Regions from separate parts of the Pseudoalteromonas sp. APC 3355 genome, predicted to be linked through region 2. Evidence: predicted binding sites of a transcription regulator. Region 2 holds the regulator's gene; each other region holds the start of a gene.
What was found. Region 2 encodes sigma-54, which starts transcription at its own class of promoters, with help from an activator protein. Its sites were predicted from a motif close to GTTGGCACGNNNNTNGNNT; they were not measured.
Positions count from the first base shown of each region.

Region 1: QMA08_RS19560 (DUF1328 family protein) is a predicted target of sigma-54. The motif match lies at 1,184-1,202, and genes of this name have one in related genera.
Region 3: QMA08_RS09210 (amidase family protein) is a predicted target of sigma-54. The motif match lies at 1,048-1,066, and genes of this name have one in related genera.
Region 4: QMA08_RS11815 (LiaF domain-containing protein) is a predicted target of sigma-54. The motif match lies at 985-1,003, and genes of this name have one in related genera.

Region 1 is NZ_JASDDB010000022.1:22,387-24,592, forward strand. It holds gene oadA (sodium-extruding oxaloacetate decarboxylase subunit alpha) at 1-465, opposite strand, end outside; gene QMA08_RS19555 (OadG family transporter subunit) at 477-722, opposite strand; gene QMA08_RS19560 (DUF1328 family protein) at 1,242-1,415, shown strand; gene QMA08_RS19565 (hypothetical protein) at 1,474-1,665, shown strand; gene QMA08_RS19570 (YcxB family protein) at 1,799-2,206, shown strand, end outside.
Region 2 is NZ_JASDDB010000002.1:17,540-19,745, forward strand. It holds gene hpf (ribosome hibernation promoting factor) at 1-202, opposite strand, end outside; gene QMA08_RS03315 (RNA polymerase factor sigma-54) at 229-1,728, opposite strand; gene lptB (LPS export ABC transporter ATP-binding protein) at 1,798-2,206, opposite strand, start outside.
Region 3 is NZ_JASDDB010000004.1:240,745-242,950, reverse strand. It holds gene QMA08_RS09210 (amidase family protein) at 1-806, opposite strand, end outside; gene QMA08_RS09205 (putative 4-hydroxy-4-methyl-2-oxoglutarate aldolase) at 1,219-1,701, opposite strand; gene QMA08_RS09200 (TetR/AcrR family transcriptional regulator) at 1,705-2,206, opposite strand, start outside.
Region 4 is NZ_JASDDB010000008.1:97,017-99,222, forward strand. It holds gene QMA08_RS11810 (VOC family protein) at 1-229, shown strand, start outside; gene QMA08_RS11815 (LiaF domain-containing protein) at 268-936, opposite strand; gene QMA08_RS11820 (BON domain-containing protein) at 1,265-1,831, shown strand; gene QMA08_RS11825 (YqaE/Pmp3 family membrane protein) at 1,904-2,062, shown strand.

The DNA of each region.
Region 1 (2,206 bases), on a different contig from region 2:
CATATCAAGTGTATGAACTGGGCTAACTGTGTACGAAATAGTACCTTGAGCATGAGCGCCCACTTTTACAGCCGCTTTAATAGCTGTTTCTAGATTGCGAACATCGTTCATTGCATCAAATATACGAAATACGTCAACGCCATTTTTATGTGCGCGTTCTACAAACTTTTCAACTACGTCATCAGCGTAATGGCGGTAACCTAATAAGTTTTGACCGCGTAATAGCATTTGCTGTTTAGTATTAGGCATCGCTTTTTTAAGTGCACGAATACGCTCCCAAGGATCTTCGCCTAAATAACGAATACACGAGTCAAATGTAGCACCGCCCCACGATTCAATAGACCAATAACCCGCATCGTCTAATTTGCTAGCAATCGGTAGCATATCGTCTAGGCGCATACGCGTTGCTAATAATGATTGGTGAGCATCGCGTAATACCAATTCTGTTAATTTTAATTTAGCCATGTGTGTGCCCCTTATTTATTATTTGATTTGTACTGAGCAATGGCAGCACTAATAGCAGCGATGTGCTCATTAGGCACACCTTGAGATTTAAAAGATGGTGATTTAACTGGTGTCGCCACGTCAGGTTCGCTAAAGCGCGTCACCAAATTAGACATAAGCGTTACTGCACCAATTAATATCGACAGAAATACAAACACCCCAACCATGCCAGTAAGCATTAAGTTACCAGCCGTTGTGAGTAGAGCACCTATATCCATTTTTCTCCCCTTGAAACCCATATCGAAAATAAAAAATCGATTTAATTAAATATTTATTCACTGGATAATAACAAAACTAATCGCTTTGTCTACATCTTGTAAATTGGTAAAACCAATTAAACAATAAACAACATAACACTCAATTAATTTACATGCTATAACTCAGCAATCACGCGCTCTACAATACATACAAGAAATAACGACTATAGCTAATAGTTATATGGAAGTTGTTAATTAACTATCAAGATAAGTAAAAATAAACACTAATTCTTAATATTAAATGCAAAGCCACACACCAATTGTTAATTGGTCTTACCAAAACGAGTTTATTTAGTGAACATTTAGCAGTTATTTGCAACAGTGTGAATAACTTACATAACAAAGCGTAAAAGTTACTAAGCAACTAATAACTAGAGTAACAGCAAAAAACCATAACCAATTGATATTTATAATAAATAAACTTTGGCATATAACTGGCATTAGTTATTATGAGCAAATTTGATAACCAAGGAGAAAACAATGTTACGCTGGACAATTACATTTTTAGTTATTGCTTTAATCGCTGCAGTGTTAGGTTTTGGTGGCATCGCAGGTGCCGCAGCTGGTATAGCAAAAATTATATTTTTTATCTTTTTAGTACTTTTAGTGATTTCATTAGTTTCAGGTGCACTACGTGGTAAATCACCCAGGTAGATAAAGCATTCAACTAACAAACACTAAAATTTAATTAATACTTACAAGGAATTACACTATGAACTCTACAACTTTAAAAGCAGCACTAATCGCAGTATTTGCAGGTTTTTTCATGATGGGTTGTGAAGACAACCATGCAGAAGATGCTGGCGAACGTATCGACGAAGCAGTAACTGACGTGCAAAACTCTGTTGAAGATGCATGTGAAAATGTTAAAGAAGGCGTGAACGCTGAAGAAACTAACTGTTAATTCTTCTTGTACCGCTAAAAAAACGGCTTTCGAGCCGTTTTTTTGTGCCAGTAATAAAATCACTGACTATAAAGCTGCTCATTTAGCAGTTAGCTTGTTAAAATAAAAAAAACGATATTTAAAGCAAGGCAAAATGGCATTCACAACCACCTACACATTAGATAAACCCTACTTTTACGAGTGTTTTGATGAGTCACTCCCTTATAGTAAGCGTGCAAAACCTAAATACTTTTTACTTGTGTTGTTAGTTGCGCTTGGTTTATTTGGCATTTATGTTTTAGACGATCATTACTTAGGATCGTTTATGATCATGTTAGCGGTACTCGAATGCGTCGCTTTTTACTATCGCAGACCATGGTGGGTAACCAGACAAATGCTCAGCAGAGCATCAGGCTCTGAGGTAACACTTACCTTTGATGAAGAAGGTATTAAATCTGCTAATCATTACAAAAGCTATCAATTAGAATGGCAAAATATAAGCGAAGTAATAGACACCCAGCAAGGTATTATTATTAAAAACAAAAGCGGCATGCAGTACATA
Region 2 (2,206 bases):
GATGTTCTGTAGAGGCAAATAGCTCAGCACCGCTTACGTGTATTGTGGCTTCTGCTTTTTGATTTAATTTTTCTACATCGAGAATGACATGAACATTATTTATATGATCAGAGTGTCTTTCAAGCTTCGCAAATTTAGTATTAATATAGTCTCTTAGTGAATCGGTTAATTCTACGTGACGACCAGTTAAGTTTAGTTGCATAAGCATTACCCTCTTAGTTTAGCGTCTTAAATCAGACTTTTACGCTGATTTGACGGTGGAATAGCAAGAGATTCGCGGTATTTTGCGATTGTACGTCTTGCTACTTTAATTCCTTGCTCAGCCAATATATCCGCTATTTTGCTATCACTCAATGGTTTTGCTGAGTTTTCTGCTGCGATTAATTTTCGGATAAGCGCACGTATTGCTGTAGATGAACATTCACCACCGTTTTCAGTACTTACATGGCTTGAGAAAAAGTATTTAAGCTCAAATATACCACGGGGTGTATGCATGTACTTTTGAGTAGTTACGCGTGAAATTGTCGATTCGTGCATTTCTACCATTTCAGCGACATCATTTAAAACCATTGGTTTCATGGCTTCAGGGCCATGTTCAAAAAAGCCTTGTTGTTGCTTAACAATACAATTAGTAACTTTTAATAGCGTGTCGTTTCTACTTTCTAAGCTTTTAATAAACCATTTAGCTTCTTGTAAATGTGAGCGAATAAACTGGCTGTCGCCACTTGATTTTACAGTGCGAGACATTGCCGCGTATTGGCTATTAACACGAATTTTAGGCATGCTATCTGGGTTTAATTCAACAACCCAGCGGCCTTTAATTTTTTTAACTGACACATCAGGAATAACATACTCAGATTCTTCCCTTACAATAGTATCTGCAGGTTTTGGGTTGAGAGTATGTATTAGTGTCATTACTTCTTTAAGCTCTTCTTCTTTGAGCTTAGTTTTTTTCATTAATGTACGATAGTCGCGAGCTGCTAATAGATCAATATGCTCGGTTAAAATCATTTTCGTTTCATTAATGTAAGGTGTTTCTTTATCAAATTGATTAAGCTGAATACACAAACACTCTTGTAAACTACGTGCAGCAATACCAACAGGATCAAACAGTTGGATGCGTTTTAATACCGCTTCAATTTCATCAAGTTCAACTTCGTTATCATCTTCGTTTTCTTGATTAAAGCTTTCTAAAATTTCTTCGCAACTGAGAGTTAAAATACCTGAATCATCGACGGCTTCTACAATCGCAATAGCGATGGCTTCATCGGTAGGGCTAAATGGTGTTAGTTGTAATTGCCACATTAAATACTCATGGAGCGTTTCAGTAGAGGCGCCTTGGTATATTGATTCGTCTTCAGGCATTGGACCTGATGAGGCTGCAGGAGCGGCACTCATGTACTCATCCCAACTAACATCCATAGCCATGTCGTCACTTAGCGTGTCTTTTGCAAGTGCTTCACCAGTATCTTGTTCGTATTCGCTCGGAGCATCATCAGCAGATGCGCTAACAGTTATGTCATCGGTATCAGCTTTTTGCTCGTTTTTACCAGCAGCGTCTTCAGAATAGTCTGCCTCTTCAACCTCTAATAGTGGATTACTGTCGAGAGCTTCTTGTATTTCTTGCTGGAGATCCAATGTACTGAGTTGCAACAAACGAATAGCTTGTTGCAACTGTGGAGTCATTGTAAGTTGCTGGCCCATGCGCAGCTGTAGTGATTGCCTCATGTATCTCTAACAATCCTTTTATGTTGTTATAATTAATACTAGCAGATGCTTAAAGACATGGCGTAAATGTTACAGCCTAAATTGCTCGCCTAAGTAAACATCGCGTACTGTTTTATCATTTAATACGTGTTCTGGAGTACCTGATGCAATCAGCTCCCCATGAGAAACAATGTAGGCTTTTTCACAAACATCAAGGGTCTCTCTTACGTTATGGTCGGTAATTAATACACCAATCCCACGATTTTTAAGATGTTCTATTATTTTCTTTATATCTAATACCGAAATAGGGTCAACACCGGCAAACGGTTCATCCAGTAGTATAAATTTAGGATCTGCTGCCAGCGCTCGTGCTATTTCTACACGACGACGTTCTCCACCCGACAATGCCATACCTTGGCTATCACGAATGTGTTGTATGCTAAATTCATCTAATAAGTTATTGAGCGTGTCTTCTCTGGCTTGTTTATTTAGTTCTTTG
Region 3 (2,206 bases), on a different contig from region 2:
TGCAATTGAAGCCAATCTTTATGCGTTTTTGCGATTGCTCGCCCTTGCAGTACTCTAAAACTATCAGCAAGTTCATTTAATAAGTTGCTGTTAGGTAGTTCAAATTCTTTATGGTGCTTAAAATTAGGCTTGGTTTTTTCAAGCAATTGTTTAAGTGGGGCTTGTAAAGCAGAGTCAACGAGTTCAAATAACGGCTCGCAAATAACTAAGGTATCAACGTTATTAATAGCTTGATTTGGTAGCAGTACATTACCTACATCGCTTAATAGCTCAGCGCTTTGGGTAAACCAACCTATGGTATCAAAAGGGGGAGCCAGCGGTATTAGGCCGTCTTTTTCAATCACGTTATGGCTTGGCCTTATGCCATATAAACCACAATAGCTGGCGGGTATTCTAATTGAGCCGCCGGTGTCGGTGCCTAAGCCAATATCAGCTAAGTTAGCAGCAACTGCAGCAGCAGACCCCATACTCGAACCACCGCAAGCATGCCCTTTTAATTTAGGATTTTGCGCAGCGCCATAATGTATATTATTACCCTCTAAGCTATAAGCCAGTTCGTCAGTATGGGTAAAGCCTATAAAGTTACAACCAGCGGTCATGAGCTTATTAACTGAGCTTGCCGTATTTTGAGCCGGTTTAGCTGTTTTAAACCAGTGTGGGTTGCCTGCGCTGTTACGCTCGCCCTTTACTGCAAATACATCTTTTACAGCTAAGCGATTGTTTGCAAGCACTCCAGACTGGCTTGTTTGCCACAGGGTAGGACCGTGATTGCAAAATATACCTTTGTTGTTTTTTTTATCACTCATTTGCAGCTCATTATTATAAAACTGACCAAGTACTTACTTATTAAGTTAAGAGTGATTAAAAAGCGGGCTGGTTATTATTATTATTATGAATACCAATTTTATTAAAAACATGATCATTCTATCGGATTAAATAGCGCACTCACTGCGTCATTTTCTTCGCGTTATAATAGTTCACTAATTTAATGCAATTGCTAAAGCTGTGCTTTTTAATCGGTAGTTTTGATTTTATAGTGCTTAGACTAAGCAAGAGGAATGCCATAAATTAAAATCCTGTCCAACTGGTCAGGATTTGGTGAGTTGTATGAGATTTGTAAGTGTGGGCTGTAGAAATAGTGAGATTAAAATGAGCTAAAACAAACCAATTTGGTGCGCAGATGCACCAAGTTGGTCTTTATTTATATGGTTTTGAGTGCTAAATAAGGGGCGTTTTACTGATGATTAAACCGTTAATATCGGCGTAAACCCAATCGTTAGGTTCTATGGTGGTGCTAAGCATGGTAATAGCTTGGTTTTTATCACCAAAGCCGCGCTTTAAGGTACTACGTGGTGTAGAGCCTAGCGCCATTACAGGTAAGTTCATCGTGGCAAGTATTTCTATATCTCGGCAACAGCCATTTATTATTACGCCTTCCCAGCCATTACTTAAGGCACGCTCAGCCATAATATCGCCTATAAACGCAAAGCGTTTGCTCGCAAACCCGTTTATAACCAATACTTTACCTTCACCATTTTCATGCAATATATCGGCGGCAAAAGAGTTGTCTTCTGGGCAGGTAACGGTAACTACTTTGCCATAAAACGTGGTTTTTTTACCAAAGTGATAAAGGCCGCTGTCTGCTACTTGCACGTTATCGCGATGATCGTCAAATAAATCGGGTGTAGTAAAGGATGTCATGGGTTAAGTCTCACTTTGCTCAGGTATTTTAAGACCAATACCTTTTAAAATTATGTGGGCAATTGATTGCGTAATTTGTGCCACATCGGTTTCGTCGTACTCTAATTTGTTCATTACGAGTAAAACCTCAGCCTGAAAGTCGGCGTAATATTGTGTGGTAGACCAAATAGTAAAGAGCAAATGGTAGGGGTCAACCTTATCCATTTTATCTGCGTCCATCCATGCTTGAAGTACATCAACCTTTTGTTTAACCCAAGGACGGGTATTGGTTCTAAAGTAGTTTTGTAAATAGGGTGCACCGCGCAGTATTTCACTGGCAAATAAGCGAGATTGCATTGGCTGATTTACGGACAGTATTACTTTGCTTTTAATATAGTTATAAAGCACGGTAGCTGGATCGTCGTTAATTGTGACGTTATCGAGCCCTAAGTTCCAATTAGCTATTATGCGGTCAATCACAGACTCGTACAGACCATCCTTACTTTTAAAGTAATACAAAATATTA
Region 4 (2,206 bases), on a different contig from region 2:
AAACAGAAACTTATCGGGCCATCAAATTGGTTTTGCACACTTTGCTTATGTAACTAATAATTTAAGCGCAGTAGTAATGCGCTTAAATAAAGCGGGTTTTACTCTAAGCAAGCAAGGTAGCGAGAACCCATTTAGGAAAAACGTCTACTTTATTGATCCTGCAGGGTTTGAAGTTGAGTTTGTAGAGTATTTAAGTGATATACCAAGCGAGCGAAATAACGATTTATAATAAAATACCAAGCAGCACGCTAAAGTGCTGCTACTCAATTATAGTGAGCGGTTATTATTACCCGTGCCAAACTGGGTTTTTAGCTCATTTGCAAAGCTTATAAATTTTTCTTTAATTGTGCGCTTTATTTTCACCTCAACCGAGCCCATTACTGCCTTTCCTTCAATATGAATTGTAGGGCCTTGGCGTTTGTTAAGCGACACAGATTTATTTTCAAGGCTACTTAAAATACAAAACATTTTAGACACTACATTGACATGCTCTGGTACGTAAATTTCATCGCTACCAAAAATACAGTTAACGTGAATAGTTACATTTTGATGCGCAAAAATAGCATCGGTAAAATCAAGCACCACCGATCCCATAAAGTTACTCAAATATATATTTTTTGGCACAACCCACTGACCACTTCGCTCGTTAGATCCTAAAATACTGCGTAATGTAAAATCATCATCACTGTTTTGCTGTGCACTATAATGTGGTGTAAATTGCGATTGTTTTTCTGCTTTATATTGCTGATCGGTATTAAGTGTTAAGTCTTCTACTAAGGCTAGCAGTGCTTCGTTATTAGGTGCATCCATCGCATTATCTAAACGTCTTTCGAATGCATCAACAGAAATAACACCATGACTGTAATTATAAATTAATTGATCAATCACTTGTTCGCGTACTTGCTCTATTGGGCGGTCTTCAACTTTTACAGACATGAGTTATTCCTTCTTATATTTAATATTGATACTGCTCTTGTAGTTAAGCTGCAAACCGCGTACCAAATATAATTTCATTAATTATCAATTGGTTATTTTTTAACGGTGTTTTTTGTTTTGTTATATTAACGATAGATTAACCAAAAGAGCAATTATCTAGCTATTTTCACTATTTGAGAAAGTTTTACCGAGTAGCCTGTAAATAGTTACACAAACATAGATAAGGTTTTCTCTTTTAATTAATTCAAGCTATTGAATTTAAAGTATAAATAAAGTTGGCCTGAAGCTCGCATTAGTTAAAGTGTCTTTAATCAAAAGGAGAAAGATTATGAAAACATTTAACAAATCTATTATCGCAGCTCTAGTTCTTGGTACTACGGCTATGGGTGCCCAAGCAAACAGCTGGGAAAACGAAAGTAAAGATGCTTGGATTGATGGTAAGGCAGAAACCGTTCTACTTATGAACACTAATCTAAACAACTTTGACATTAACACTGATGTAAAAAATGGCAAGGTAGTACTTACAGGTAAAGTTAATAGCGAACTTGATAAAGAGCTAGCAGAAGAACTTGTACTTAGCCTAGATGGTGTAACTGATGTTGATAACAGCCTTACAGTTGTTAAAAGCATGGACACCGAAGATAAAAGCAACGACATGATGGACGATGATGATAACGACCTAACGGACGCTAAAATCACCACTGTAATCACAACTCGCTTCCTGTTTGACTCAGAAGTAGGTGGTACAGACATTGATGTTGATACCGACAACGGTGTGGTAACTCTGAATGGCTCTGTAGAGTCTGAAGCTGAAAAGCAACTAGCAGTTAAAATTGCTAAAAATGCTGAAGATGTTCGCGACGTAGTCGATAAACTAGCTATTGTTGCTGAATAATACAGTATAATTAAGGCCCAGTAATGCTGGGCTTTAAGTCTTTTCAATGTTTAATTTAAATGGAGTTTAGTCATGGATATTATTCGTATAATACTTTCGGTTTTATTACCGCCATTAGGTGTGTTTTTGCAAGTTGGCTTAGGGATGCATTTTTGGTTAAATATTCTATTAACACTGCTAGGTTATTTCCCAGGGTTAATACATGCAATCTACATTATTGCGAAAAAATAATGACAGATTATATATTGTGCAAGCCGACTACTGAGGTTTAGCTAAATACTTCAGTACCGATCGGCTCACAATATTAGTTTTTAGAGAGTTTTTAGATTAAATCCAATTTTTAACACTCTTCAACCCATTAATTCACTTCCTTAA